Regions from separate parts of the Rarobacter incanus genome, predicted to be linked through region 2. Evidence: predicted binding sites of a transcription regulator. Region 2 holds the regulator's gene; the other holds the start of a gene.
The links. The regulator HspR, encoded in region 2, represses chaperone genes until heat shock. The targets are predictions, from matches to a motif close to AAGTTGAGTCNNNNNGACTCAACTT.

Region 1 (7,296 bases), 440 kb from region 2:
GACTGCCAAGCGAAGCGATGACGGCACTATCACTTACCCGACCGCGCAAGACACCACCGTCGCGGTTCAACCGCTTGCGGGTGGCGTGCGCGTCCTTACAGTCATCGAAAGCAGCGAATCTCCCACAGCCTTTGACTACAAAATCGATTTGCCAGATGGCGCCACCCTCGCGGAGAACACGGACGAATCAATTTCGGTCTTCGCACGAACTGAGACTGAAGTTCCGCTACCCGGCGAAGATGCTCGGATCAACGCCGCCGTGACCAGTATCCTCGGCGAAAACTCGCTGTCCCTCGACTCTCTCGACAAACTCACCGACAAACAAATCGACCAACTCGCAGCCATCCCAGAAGCCGAAACCACCACTGTGACCAAGACCGAGAAAGTCGCCGAAATCGCTGCCCCTTGGGCTACAGATGCAAACGGCAATCCCGTCCCCACCCGCTACGAACTCAACGACGGCACCCTCACTCAAATCATCGAGCCTTCCGCCGAGGCCGAGTATCCCATCGTGGCTGACCCGAGTTGGTGGTGGTGGACCGCAACTACGGCTGCATGCATCGGCCAACTCGCTTCATTCACGGTCGTGGGGGCGAAAGTGGTGCGCGCGTTTGCTAAGGCGGACAAAGTCATTAAGGGATCCACTAGACTCATTCGCGCGTACAACAAATTGGGTGCGCGGTGGGAAACAGTAATCGACAAGATCAAGAAGTACGTAAAGTCACGAAAGAACCTCACCAAAGACCAGATCGACGCGGTTGGGGACCTCATCGGTGGGGGCGGCAAGTTGCTCGGCGAAATACTTGGAATTGGGAGTTGTGTCGCGATCGTTCTTGAAGTCGCCCGATGAGTATAGTGCTGTCGACGTGTGCTTTGACGGCACTCAGCATTCTGTTCGCGGCGGGCAGTGGGTGCGCAGCGTTCCTCTGGGCGAGACCGCTGCCAAAGCCGCACCGCTCGACCGAGCGCGACGGGCCGACACTCCGCGACGCACGGAGAACGGCCACAGTCATCACGGCGTTCGCACTCGGATCGCTCTGGCGACTGCCGCTACCCGGGCCGGTGTGGCTTTCCTATGTGATCGTGATCGTCGTTCCACTGTGCATCGGACTGACCCTGCGCCGCAGGAGCCGTGAGCCTCTCACCTGGCCGCGGCCCAGGAAACGCTAATTCGCCACGGCCTCAACCGGCGGGCGGGCGCTGACCGGCGGCGGGCGATAAGGGGGAGGTGGCCTCGTCCCTTATCGCCCAAAGCCCGCCGCTACGCCCCGGAAACGCTCACTTCGCTCCGCTACGCCTTGGTCACGCTCAGCCCGTCCGCGGATTCATCTGAGCGGTCCACCACAACCGTGTCGCCGTCGGTAACAGCCCCGGACAGGATTTCACGCGCCAACTTGTCGCCTATCTCACGCTGCACCAGTCGCCGCAGCGGCCGGGCACCATAAGCCGGATCGAAGCCCTCCATCGCCAGCCACTCGCGCGCGGCGGGCGTCACATCCAGCGACAATCGGCGGTCGACCAGTCGCTTCGCCAACCCCGCGACCTGAATGTCCACGATTCCGCCCAGCTGGTCGAGCGTCAGCGGATCGAATACGATCACGTCATCGAGCCGGTTCAAGAACTCAGGCTTGAAGGACGAGCGCACCGCCGTCATTACCGACTCTCGCTTCGTGGCTTCATCGAGGGTGGGATCGACCAAGAATTGCGACCCGAGGTTCGACGTCAGGATCAAGATCACGTTGCGGAAATCAACGGTCCGCCCCTGTCCGTCGGTCAGGCGCCCGTCGTCCAGTACCTGCAACAGGATGTCGAAGACGTCGGGGTGCGCCTTTTCCACCTCGTCGAGCAGCACCACCGAATATGGGCGCCGCCGCACGGCCTCCGTCAGCTGGCCGCCCTCCTCGTAGCCGACGTACCCCGGGGGGGCGCCGACCAGGCGCGCCACGGAGTGCTTCTCGCCGTATTCCGACATGTCGATGCGGACCATGGCGCGCTCATCGTCGAAGAGGAATTCGGCCAGAGCCTTCGCCAGCTCGGTCTTGCCGACGCCGGTCGGTCCCAGGAACAGGAACGATCCGGTAGGTCGGTTCGGGTCGGCAATGCCGGCGCGCGTGCGGCGCACGGCGTCCGCCACCGAGTGCACGGCGGCCGCCTGTCCGATCAGCCGCTTGCCGATGAAGTCCTCCATGTGCAGCAGCTTTTCGGATTCACCCTGGAGCATCCGGCCTGCAGGTATCCCGGTCCAGGCGGAAACGACCTCGGCAATTTCGTCGGCGCCGACGTGGTCGCCGACCAGCGGCGACTCGGTCTTCTCGCCGGCGGCCTCGCGGGCCTCGGCATCGGCAATCTGCCTGTTGATTTCCGGGATTTCGCCATACCTGATGCGTCCCGCGGCCTCCAGATCGCCTTCCCGCTCCGCGCGTTCCGCGGCCGTGTTGAGCTCGTCCAGCTTCTTTTTCAGGTCACCGACGACGTTGAGCCCGCTCTTCTCCTTCTCCCACCGCGCATTGAGCGCGCCGAGCTGCTCCTTCTTGTCGGCCAGTTCCGCGTTGAGGTGATCCAGGCGTTCACGCGATCCCTCATCCTCGGATTTGGCCAGGACGGTCGCCTCCATCTCCAGGCGCGTGACCTGGCGCTGCAACTCGTCGATCTCGACGGGCGAGGAATCCATCTCCATTCGCAGCCGGCTCGCTGCCTCATCGACCAGGTCGATCGCCTTATCCGGCAACTGGCGCCCGGAAATGTACCGGTTCGACAAGGTGGCGGCGGCAACCAACGCGGAGTCATCGATAGTGACCCCGTGGTGCGCCTCGTAGCGGCCCTTGAGCCCGCGCAGAATCGCGACGGTGTCCTCGACGGACGGCTCGCCGACAAATACCTGCTGGAACCGCCGCTCCAAGGCGGGGTCCTTCTCGATGTGTTCGCGGTATTCGTCAAGAGTCGTCGCGCCCACCAGGCGCAACTCGCCGCGCGCCAGCATGGGCTTGAGCATGTTGCCCGCGTCCATAGCGCCCTCGCCGCCTGCGCCCGCACCGACGACCGTGTGAATCTCGTCGATGAAGGTGATGACTTCGCCTTCGGACTTCTTGATTTCCTCCAGGACGGCCTTCAGGCGTTCCTCGAATTCGCCGCGGTATTTGGCACCGGCCACCATCGCTGCCAGGTCGAGCGAGACCAGTTTGCGGTTCTTCAGCGAGTCGGGCACGTCGCCCGCGACGATGCGCTGGGCAAGTCCCTCCACAACGGCGGTCTTTCCGACCCCGGGTTCGCCGATCAGCACCGGGTTGTTCTTGGTGCGGCGCGAAAGCACCTGCACGACGCGGCGTATTTCCGCATCGCGCCCGATGACGGGGTCGAGTTTGCCTTCGCGCGCCGCCGCGGTCAGGTCCACGCCGTACTGTTCGAGCGACTTGTAGGTGCCTTCCGGGTTTGCCGATGTCACCGGCCCGCTCGTGCGCACCAACGGCAGCGCCTTGCGCAGCGCTTCGGCGGTTGCTCCCGCAGAGTGCAGCGCCTTGGCGCCCGCATCGGTGCCTGCCGCTATTCCGAGAACGAGCATTTCGGCGGAGATGAACTCGTCCCCTTGTTCTTCCGCCGCCTTCTTTGCCGCCTCGATCGCCCGTCCCAGCGCGCCCGACGGCCGCGCCTCAGCGACCGACGAACCGCTGACCTGCGGCAATTGCATGAGTGCGGCGCGCGCGTTGCGGCCCACGACCTGCGGGTCGACGTTCGCCGCTTCGAGCAGGGCGCTGGCCATGCCGCCGTGCTCGATCAGCGCGCTGAGCAGGTGGACGGGTTCGGCGTAGGGATTTGATGCCGCCGTGGCAGCCTGCAGTGCGTCGCCGATTGCCTCTTGCGAGAGTGTTGTGAATTTCGTTTCCATGAATCCTCCTGGCCCCGTTTCTCACCGGGTTGCGGCTCGTAGAGATCGGGATGTGTATTTTCTATGAGTCACAACGCCACCAAAGTTGAGTCTATTCCGCTCAAGGTGAATTGGGAAGTGGGGCGGGGTTTTGCCGGTCGCGTTGCGCGCAGCTTCGTGGGTCGAGACCACACGTCAACCGGACAGTGCGCAGCACGCGTGTGGAGACCGCCCTCCAACCGGACAGTGCGCAGCACGCGCGTCGGCACAAAACCCGCTCTCGCGCTCCAGCGCATTCAATTCCCATGGCGCACACTCCAGCCCGTAGTACATGCGTACGATGTGTGATATGCTTGTTCGTACGGAGCGGAAGCGGCAAGGGCATTGCCCGGTTGGCATGAATCGGTCAGACGGATTGATTCTTTGCCTTATACGCCGTGATTCCCGCCATGCGCGTCGTGCGCGCCCGCCCATCAGGGCGATGTTGCGATCACGGCGTCGGCGGTTGACAGGTAGCTAGAAAACACATGTGCACGCCCTACTGGCGTCATAGCAGATACAGGTTTTCCGACGCGGATACGACCGCATCAAATCTACGGCGAACTGTTTCTGCGGCGACGGCCCGGCAGATGTCGTTGTTCGACACGAAGCAGGCACAGGCACTGGCAGCGGAACAGGCACAGCACAGGCACTGGCGGTGCTACAGGTATCGACGATTCGCGGAAAGGACAATTCGATGGGCTCAAACTCGTGGGACACACAGTCCCCCGTCGGTGATCTCAGCGATCTTTCGCGTGCGGATCTTGTCGATCTCCTGGGTGCAGCGTGCGCTGCGCTGGCGGCCAGATCGGCGCGTGATGACGACATGGAATTCGCGCTCCGGGCTCGCGCCAGTTGTAGTCGGGTGACCGAACGTCTATCGGCTTTGAATTTGGACTGGTTAGGGATCATTGACGCGCAAAACGGTTGGGCCGGCGACGGGTCGCGATCTGCGGCCGCCTGGCTCGCACGCCAAGACCACATCACCTACCGTGACGCTCGCCGTCAGGTCAACACGGCACGCACCTTGCGATCCGTTTTGCCCGCTACTGCTGACGCCGCCCGCGCAGGGACCATTCCCCTGACAAACGCGTACTTGATCGCGAACACGGCAAACACAAGCGCGCGGGTCGCCGCACTCCACGCAACCTCCGAAGGCGCAGATTCGACTCTCCCAGCCCCCGAACCGCTCGCAGACCCCACGAGCGACACTGACCAGGCTGCGACCACCAGCGTGGCTGATCCGCCGTCGACATGCGAGGAACAACTCATCGCCATGGCCTCCCTCTTCGAGCCGCAAGTGATGCGCCGGATTACTGAGCACTTCGCTTTGGTAGCCGACCCAGACCAAGCCGACCGCGCATACCGCGAGCGCACCCGACGCGAGTATCTCGAGATCTCCCACACCCTCGATGGATATCACCTCACCGGATTCCTCACCCACGCCAACGGGCAACTGATCAAAGCAACCCTGACCGCGATCAATAACACCCTGATTGCCACCACCCCGAGCAGTACCGCAGACAGCGGCGGCCTTGCCGATAGCAGCAGCAGCGAATCAAGCCCCGTTGCCGTCTCGAATGCCAACAATGGCCGACAGACGGCTTCGGTCTTGGGCGCTGAGGAACCCGACCCGCTCGGGACGAAGCCCCTCTTCACCGCCGGGCAACGCAACGCAATCGCCCTAACGGCGATGGCGCATCTCGCCGCAGGGCGTCCCATCCTTGAGAACAAAACCCCTACACCCGCAGCAGTCGGCACGGACATGCCGAGCGGTCAAGACACATCGTCTAGTGCCGACCGACGAGTACAAACGCACTTGACAGTGACCGTGTCCTACACCGAACTCTGTCACGTGATGCGAGGCTACGAAGACCTCATGGCCGCAGAGAGCACGGGGAAAGTCTCCAGGCACGGCGCTTCGCCACCCATAGCAGACCAACGGGCCCAGACCTTGTTCGACCACAACGGGCCGCCACTCCCGGGCAGCGCGGGCGGCCAATCACGTCCCCTCCCCCAGGACCTCCACACACTGATCTCGCGCCCACCCGCACATTGGGCCGACGGAACCGGGCCGATACCGCACAGCGTCCTGCGCTGGATAGCTACCACCGGCACCATCAACCGAGTCATCTTTGGTCCCGACAGCCAAATCCTCAACCTCGGCAGATCCGCTCGCGTCCTGACCGGCAACAGACGCCGAGCCATCATCGCGCGTGACCGCACCTGCGTGTGGCCGACCTGCGACGCGCCACCGCAACTATGCGAAGTACACCATGCCACCGTTCATTGGGCAGACGGCGGCCACACCTCAACGCTCACCGGAGCGCTCCTGTGCTACTGGCATCACAACCACTGCGACCGCAACAACATAGCCATGCGGCGCATCAACGGAGCATGGCACTTCGGTCCGCCGGGGAGCTACAGCCCCACCGCACAGTGGCAGCCGATAGAGTGATCCGCATGCCGACACGATGGCACCCAGATCAACTCGGATCCGGATGGGCCCGGACAACAATAGAGCTCACCAGTGCCAAGGGATCAAACTTGTGCCCAGACCCCCCGGTTGCGACCCTCGTCGCCTATTCGCCAGGAGGCAGTCCTGATCAGGCCAATCAGTCGCTAATCGACGACCGCGCTCCCCGACCAGAGTCGAGCGGCCGCGTTTATGACGAGGTTTCTGGTGATTTGGCGCGCAACAATAGCGGTTCAAAACCGGAGCGTTCACGCGGATGCGCTACGGCTGTGCTCTACATCCACGGGTTCGCTGATTACTTCTTCCAAGCGCACCTTGGCAAGCGCATCACTGCAGCGGGATACGGTTTCTTCGCTATCGACCTACGCAGGTACGGCCGATCGCTGCGTTCGGGGCAGACCGCGAACTACACGGATGACCTCAGCGAGTATTTCGAAGAGCTCGATGCCGCCATCCGCATCATCACGACCGAGTTGGGGTACTCGAAGGTCGTCGTCATGGGCCATTCGACAGGCGGGTTGATCGCGCCACTGTGGATCTCCGCTCGAGCGCACGCCCGAACGCCGCGCGAAGGCGGCAAGCGATCCGCCTCTGCCAAGAGGCAAACTGCGCCCATCAAAAGCACCACCACACCCACGGAAACCAACCACCACACGCAAACCACACCCACGGAAACCAACCACCACACGCAAACCACACCACCGGCGGGGCCGATCGCGGCCCTCGTCCTCAATAGCCCTTGGATCGCTATGCAGGGCCCTGCTTGGTGGCGAGCCCTTGGCGCCGTGGCGTCGCGTCTACTTTCTCCTATCGCGCCGCGCCTGCCACTCAGCTCGATGGATGTGAGCTACCGGCGCGCGCTGCACCTCACAACGGGAGGTGAATGGGCCTTCGATCTATCGATGCGTCCCGAGAAGGG
Region 2 (7,296 bases):
ACCAGACTCCAAGCCAGATCCGCGCGCCCCAGCCCTCCCGCGGCCTCCATCGTCGTCAGCTTCAGGTGCGTGTATTCATGCAACGCTCGCATGGTTTCGGCGCGTTGGACGGCCACGACCGCCTGCACGTCCACGCCAGGAACCGTGACCGCGAGCGCTAGCTTGATCGCGACCTCGTCGCGGGCCGGGGCGTCGCGCCCCACTGCCGACTGCCACCACCGCGTGGCTTCGGCTCGCCCCTGATCGGAGAGAGTGAATACGTCGCCGGAGGCCTCGTCCGCATCCCTTTTCACCACCAATCTGTCGCGCTCAAGGCGCCCCAGGGTCGTGTATGCCTGACCGATGTTGAGCGGCCAGGCGCCGCCGGTGCGAGTGTCGAACTCCTGGCGAAGTTGGTATCCGTTCATGGGGCGCTCGGAGAGCAGGGCCAAGAATGCGTGCCGAATCGACATGATCCCTCCTTAGTTACCGCGTAAGTATTGAACCATGCTTACACAGTAACCATGAAGGGTGCAACTGGCGCGCCCGCGTCAGCGCCACCCGATCGCCACCGGACCCAGCGAACGGCGCCAGATCGCGATCGAGGGTCGTGGGTCGGGTTTGCGCGCGGATTCCGAAACGGTCCGGGTGCGCGCGACGAGCGCTATCGAGTGCCGCGTCTTGGTCGCGGTCTATCGGGTCGGCATGCCCTTAGTGGACACCGGCATGCGCGCGCGGTCCGATTCCCGATTGCCGGTGGCGATTGTTACACGCATTGACGAACTCGTCCATGACGAGTTCCTGCCCGGCCTTCACGAGTGGCCGACGCAGCCTCGCAATCTCCGCCCGCTCCCTCGATGGCGATCCGACCGGGTCACAGGGCTGTTCACCCTCGAACAAGCCGGCGCCACGCTGCCTGCGCCACTTAACCATCGATGGCCACGACCGGTGTGATCAAAGACATCGAGCTCACCAAACAGGTGATCCTTCAACTCGCCCTGCGGGCGTATTTGCTGTAGACCGCTGGCCTCAGCTCACCCTGACACGCAGGGGATGACGTCCATCAGCGAAACTACCGTCACAACGAGAATGCTCCAATCCAAGACCCCGAGTGTGGAGAATGCGTACTTCACCTTGAGTCAATTCGACATAATTCGTGGTGACCCATCTGAGCACGAGGCATTCACCACCCGCCGCCATGCCAGGACAGCGACGCTCACCAGCAGGAACGAGACCAAGAGCCATCGGACTGTCAAATTCGCGCTTGCCCTCCAAACATGGTTCTCCTCACACAGCCTTTACGACGTCGGCCACAGTCGGCAAGTCGAGTTCGCAGTCGAAGACGGTCGGTGCATCTGGGCGTCCATGACGGTGAGAAAGCCCACGCCACTTTCGTGTGGCTGGACTGCAACGGTGGCGTCTTCGGCGGTGGCGTAGATGACAGTTCCATCATCACTCTTGGCCTATAACCCAAGTCCCCCTCCGTCAGATAAACATGTGGAGCCCGCCCCAGACGGGACGGGCTCCACATATTTGGCGGTAGCGGTGGGAGCCGTCGCTCGCAGACGCTCGCTCCTCCCAAATCCCCCTCCGTCAGATAAACATGTGGAGCCCGCCCCAGACGGGACGGGCTCCACATATTTGGCGGTAGCGGTGGGATTTGAACCCACGGTGGACTTTCACCCACACACGCTTTCGAGGCGTGCTCCTTAGGCCGCTCGGACACGCTACCTTGCGCCCGCTAGACTACCGTGAAGTGGGCGGAATTCCCAATCGAGCGCACTATTGTTGCCGCGGATCACCGCGCCGCTCTAGGAAGAAGGCCGATAGTTGGGCGGAGCACTCGTCGGCCAATACGCCCGGGACCACCTCAATCCAATGGTTCATTCGCCGGTCGCGAACTATGTCCCAGACTGACCCGCATGCTCCCGCCTTCTCGTCCCAGGCGCCAAGCACAATCCGCCGGATCCGTGCCCCGAGCGCGGCGCCCGCACACATTGCACAGGGTTCCAACGTGACGACCAGCGTCGCATCGGCAAGTCGCCAGCGCCCCACTGCGGTAGCGGCCTGCCGCAGCGCCATCACCTCGGCGTGGCCGGTGGGGTCGCATCGCGCTTCCCTATCGTTCCACCCGCGGCCCAGAATCTCGCCATCGGACCCGACGACCAATGCCCCCACAGGGACATCTCCCGCGGTTTGCGCGCGGTCAGCGAGCGCCATCGCTTCCCGCATCCAGGCGCTCTGGCGTGCAGCATCGGCGGCTAGGTCAAGGGGCGTCACGTCACAAGTGTGGCATCGGTGGCTTTCATAACCCAACGAGCGAACGATCACCCCCGCAATCCGGGCTAAAGTCGCCGACGAAGGCTGGCCTTTGACGGTAGCGTAAGAACTATGGAACTTCACGTAGCTGACCACCCCCTCATTGCTCACAAAGTCACCGTCTTGCGCGACAAGAACACCGATTCCCCGACCTTCAGACGTTTGGTTGAAGAATTGGTGACACTTTTGGCGTACGAGGCAACCCGCGACGTGCGCGTCGAACAGGTTGAGGTGACCACGCCGGTTGCGACGACCACCGGCACGCACATCGCAGACCCTCGTCCCATCGTCGTCCCGATCCTGCGTGCCGGCCTTGGCATGTTGGACGGCATGGTCAAACTCCTGCCGACCGCCGAAGTCGGGTTCCTGGGAATGCTGCGCGACGAAACGACGCTGGAGGCCGTCACCTACGCAAACCGCCTGCCCAATGACATGCGCGGACGTCAGTGCTTCCTGATCGACCCCATGCTCGCAACCGGCGGCACACTGATCATGGCTATCGAATACCTGCTCGAACTGGGCGCCCGTGACGTCACTGCCGTGTGCCTGCTCGCAGCGCCCGAGGGCATCGAAGCCGTGCGCGAGGCGATCGAGGGCACGGGCGCCAGCGTCAAAATCGTCGTTGCCGCAGTCGACGAGCGGCTGAACGAAAAGGGCTACATCGTCCCCGGTTTGGGGGACGCCGGCGACCGCCTCTACGGCGTCGTGGACTAGGCCCGCCCTGCAAGCAACGATGCCCCGGCGGGGGTTGATGACTTACGTCGTCTCCGCCGCCGGGGCACCTGCAAGAATTATGCCACGAGATTCCCGCGCCTCGTGCCAAAAAATTAAGAAACGCGTTCGTGCACTATTTGCCCCACGAACGCGTTTCCACTGAATTTCCGGGAATTCAAACGAAATGAAATCCGGTCAGCGCGACTCGAATGTAAGGCATCCAGGGTGACTCACGTTGTCAGGTCCCGCCCCAATGCGCACGGACGCCGCGCCACACTCTAGGTGAGAGTTGTGCGAGCAGTCGGAGCGGTGGCACGCGCCAACCTCGGCGACTACCTTGTCCAGTCCCCCCTTGACGCTAAGGGGAATGAACGTTGCGCAGCTCGCGGAGCTTGCACCGCCGATAGTGATGGCACCCGCGTGGCAGGCGTGTTCGGTGTTGTAGGAGCACCCGTCAACGGAGCACTCGGCGATCTGGGGAAGGTCAGCTACGGTCGACATTTCGGCCTCCTAATGGTGAGATTTCTTGACTGATTTCACCACGATAAACCGAATTAATAAATCCCGCTAGCAAGTTAGGCCAAACTAATTAATGCGAATTCGCCAACGAATTAGACAACATATTTGTTAGTTATTTGATTCATTCGTTGGCGTTTGAGCGCCCTGCCGGTGCGCGTGCCGGACTTGCCCGCGGCTCGGACCCAGCGCACCGCGAACAACGACGGTTCCCGATTCGCGCTGTGTGCGCGTCTTGCGCACGACAACCACGTTGCCCGACGAACCGGCAGAAAAGATCCGGCTGCCGGGTTCGCGGGTGAGGAGCAAATCAATGTGCCCGCGCAGCCGTGTAACCTCCGACTCAAGCGCCAGGATACGGCGAATGCCCGCGAGGTTGATTCCCTCTTCCTGGCTCATGCGCTGAATCTCGCGCAGCGTTGCAATATCACGCAACGAGTACCGCCGGCCCCGCCCAGCAGTTCGCCGGGGAGTAACCAAGCCGGTGCGATCGTATTGGCGCAGGGTTTGCGGGTGCATCCCCGCAAGCTCGGCTGCCCGTGAAATGACGAAGAGCGGCTCGTTGAGCTGCTCTTCGGTGATGCGGGGGGCGCGGTGGGCGAACTCGTCGGTTCGCCCACCCCGCCCGTTGTCGCTCGGAATACCGGCCATTGTCACAGCGCGGCTTCCCGGCGCAGTTCCTCGCGCACATCGGTGTCCGCAGTCGCCGCAGCGAACTGCTGGACTGCGGTGCGGGTGGCCTCGTCCATGTTTTGTGGAACCACGATCTGCACGGTTCCCAGCAGGTCACCGGCACCCTTCGACGTGGCAATGCCCCTGCCCTTGACGCGCAGGACGCGACCAGACGGCGTGCCCGGAGCGATCTTGACCTTCACCATCTTGCCGTCGAGCGTCGGCAACTCGATCGTGGCACCCAGTGCCGCCTCGGCAAACGTCACCGGAACGGTCAGTCGCAGGTTGCGTCCATCCATCGTGAACACGGGGTGAGGTTCGACATCGACCGAAATAATCAAGTCGCCGGCCGGGCCGCCATTCGATCCCGGCCCGCCCTTGCCGCGCAGTCGGATCTTTTGCCCGTCGTGGACCCCCGCCGGTATGCGAACCTTGACCGGCTTGCCATCGACGCCGAGGGTGACGGTCGAGCCCTCGACCGCCTGCCTGAAAGGCAACCTGGTGCGAGCGCTGAGGTCGCGGCCGGGCCGCGCCATCGGCGCCCCGCGGAAGCCGTTTCCCCCGCCGCCGAACATCCCGCCCAGGATGTCCTCGAAGCCACCGCCACCGGAGGTTGAGAAGCGCACGTTTCCGCCGCCTCCCCCGCCGCCGAACATGCCACCCAGAAAGTCCTCGAAACCGCCCGCGCCGGCGCCAGCGCCGCCGGGTCCCGCCGCGAAACGCGGGCCTCCACCGGCCATCTGCCGCACGGCATCGTATTGCTTGCGTTCCTTGGCATCACTGAGCACGGTGTACGCCTCAGAGATGTCCTTGAACTTGGCTTCCGCCACCGCGTCACCCGGGTTCTGATCGGGGTGATACTTGCGAGCTAGCTTGCGGTACGCCTTCTTGATAGTGGATTGGTCGGCGTCCTTAGAGACACCGAGCGCAGCGTAGAAGTCCTTTTCGATCCAATCCTGTGCGGTCATGGCGCCTCCCTTCGGTGTTCAAGCAGCGTTGAATTTGGGTAATTGTTGAATGTCACTGTGCGGGGCCGGTCACGGCCACACGGGCGGCGCGAACGACCTTTTCTCCAATCCGATAGCCCGGCTCAATGACGTGGCTGATCGTGATCGCCTGCGCGTCGGGGTCCTCCTGATGCATAAGCGCCTCATGCAGGGTCGGGTCGAACTCCTCGCCCACAGCCCCGAAGGACTCCACATTGAACTTGCTCAGCGCCCCGGTAACCTTCTCGACGATTGCCGCGAAAGGTCCCGAAAGCTGTTCGTGTTCTTTAGCGCGCGAGATGTCATCCAGCGCTGGAAGCAGCGCCGACAGCACGTCCTCAACGCCCTTCGTCCGCGCGGCTTCCTGGTCGCGCAGGGCCCGGTTGCGGTAGTTCGTGAAGCTCGCGCGTTCGCGTTGCAGATCGTCGAGCAACTCAGTTGCCTTCGCCTGCGCAGCCGCCAACTCGTCGTCGATTGGTCCCGCCGGATCAAAATCCAGGTGGGCGATTGGGTCATCAGACCCCGCACCCGCGGGTGCGGACCCGGCACCAGCCTGGTCCGCACCCTCGCGCACGTCCCCGGTTTCGGGGTCGATACGGCGGTTGTCAACGAAGTGGAACGGCTCCTTGTCTTCGTTGCGTTCGCTGTTCATGTCCGTCACTTGGCTTCGTCCTCGTCATCGACGATCTCGGCGTCGACCACGTCCTCGTCGCTGGCCGATCCGGCCCCGGCTGCACTTGCCGCATCAGCATCGGCAGCACCCTGCTCGCCCGCAGCCTGTTCCTGCTCGGCGGAGGCGTACAGCGCCTCACCGATTTTCTGCGCGACAGTGCTCAGGTTCTCTGCCTTTGCCTTCACCTCGTCAGCGTCGTCGCCCTCCAGCGCCTTCTTGGTGTCGGCGATGGCCGCTTCGACCTCCGTCTTGACGTCGGCGGGAACCTTCTCGCCGTTGTCCTTGAGGAGTTTTTCGGTCGAGTAGACCAGGGCCTCAGCCTGGTTGCGGGCTTCGGCATCCTCCCGACGCTTCTTGTCCTCGGCCGCGTGCGCCTCGGCTTCTTTGACCATGCGGTCAATTTCATCCTTCGGCAGGGCCGAACCGCCGGTGATCGTCATGGACTGTTCCTTGCCGGTGCCGCGATCCTTGGCGGATACGTGCACAATGCCGTTGGCGTCGATGTCGAAGGTGACCTCGATCTGTGGCACACCGCGGGGGGCCGGAGCGATTCCGGTCAGATCGAAGGTGCCCAGCGGCTTGTTGTCACGGGCAAATTCGCGTTCGCCCTGGAACACCTGGATGAGCACGCTCGACTGGTTGTCCTCTGCGGTGGAGAAGATCTCCGAACGCTTGGTCGGAATGGCCGTGTTGCGCTCGATGAGCTTGGTCATAACCCCGCCCTTGGTCTCGATGCCAAGGCTCAGCGGCGTGACGTCGATCAACAGCACGTCCTTGCGCTCACCCTTGATGACACCGGCCTGCAACGCGGCACCGACGGCGACTACCTCATCCGGGTTGACGCCCTTGTTGGGCTCCTTACCGCCGGTCAGCTCCTTGACGACCTCGGTCACAGCGGGCATACGCGTGGAGCCACCGACCAAAACGACGTGGTCAATGTCCGCAACCTTGATCCCAGCGTCGCGGATGACCGCGTGGAAAGGCGCCTTAGTGCGCTCAAGCAGGTCCTCGGTCATCTGCTGGAACTGCGCGCGGGTCAGCGTGGTGTCCAGGTGAATTGGGCCGTTCTCGCTCATCGACAGGTACTGCATCGAGATGTTGGTGCTCGTCGCGCTCGACAGTTCCTTCTTGGCCTGTTCGGCAGCCTCACGCAGACGCTGCAACGCAATCTTGTCCTTCGACAGGTCAACGCCGTAGCTGTTCTTAACCTCTTTGATCAGGTGCTCAACGATCCGGTTGTCCCAGTCGTCACCGCCGAGCCGGTTATCACCGCTGGTCGCGCGGACCTGAATGGTCGAAAAGTCGTCCTCGTCCTTGCCAACCTCCAGAAGCGAAACATCGAACGTTCCACCACCGAGGTCGAAGACCAGGATGAGTTCGTCTTCCTTGCCCTTTTCCAACCCGTACGCCAGCGCGGCCGCAGTCGGCTCGTTGACG

Region 1: the regulator HspR is predicted to act here: its motif matches at 3,966-3,990, upstream of clpB (ATP-dependent chaperone ClpB).

The regions. Positions count from the first base shown of each region.
Region 1 covers NZ_VFNV01000001.1:1,744,025-1,751,320, reverse strand. The annotation lists gene FB389_RS07245 (hypothetical protein) at 1-850, shown strand, start outside; gene clpB (ATP-dependent chaperone ClpB) at 1,292-3,883, opposite strand; gene FB389_RS07235 (DUF222 domain-containing protein) at 4,599-6,359, shown strand; gene FB389_RS07230 (alpha/beta hydrolase) at 6,647-7,296, shown strand, end outside.
Region 2 covers NZ_VFNV01000001.1:1,300,088-1,307,383, forward strand. The annotation lists gene FB389_RS05590 (PadR family transcriptional regulator) at 1-452, opposite strand, end outside; tRNA gene FB389_RS05595 (tRNA-Ser) at 1,622-1,711, opposite strand; gene tadA (tRNA adenosine(34) deaminase TadA) at 1,762-2,259, opposite strand; gene upp (uracil phosphoribosyltransferase) at 2,371-3,012, shown strand; gene FB389_RS05610 (DUF1540 domain-containing protein) at 3,208-3,513, opposite strand; gene FB389_RS05615 (heat shock protein transcriptional repressor HspR) at 3,640-4,047, opposite strand; gene FB389_RS05620 (DnaJ C-terminal domain-containing protein) at 4,182-5,168, opposite strand; gene grpE (nucleotide exchange factor GrpE) at 5,221-5,838, opposite strand; gene dnaK (molecular chaperone DnaK) at 5,844-7,296, opposite strand, start outside.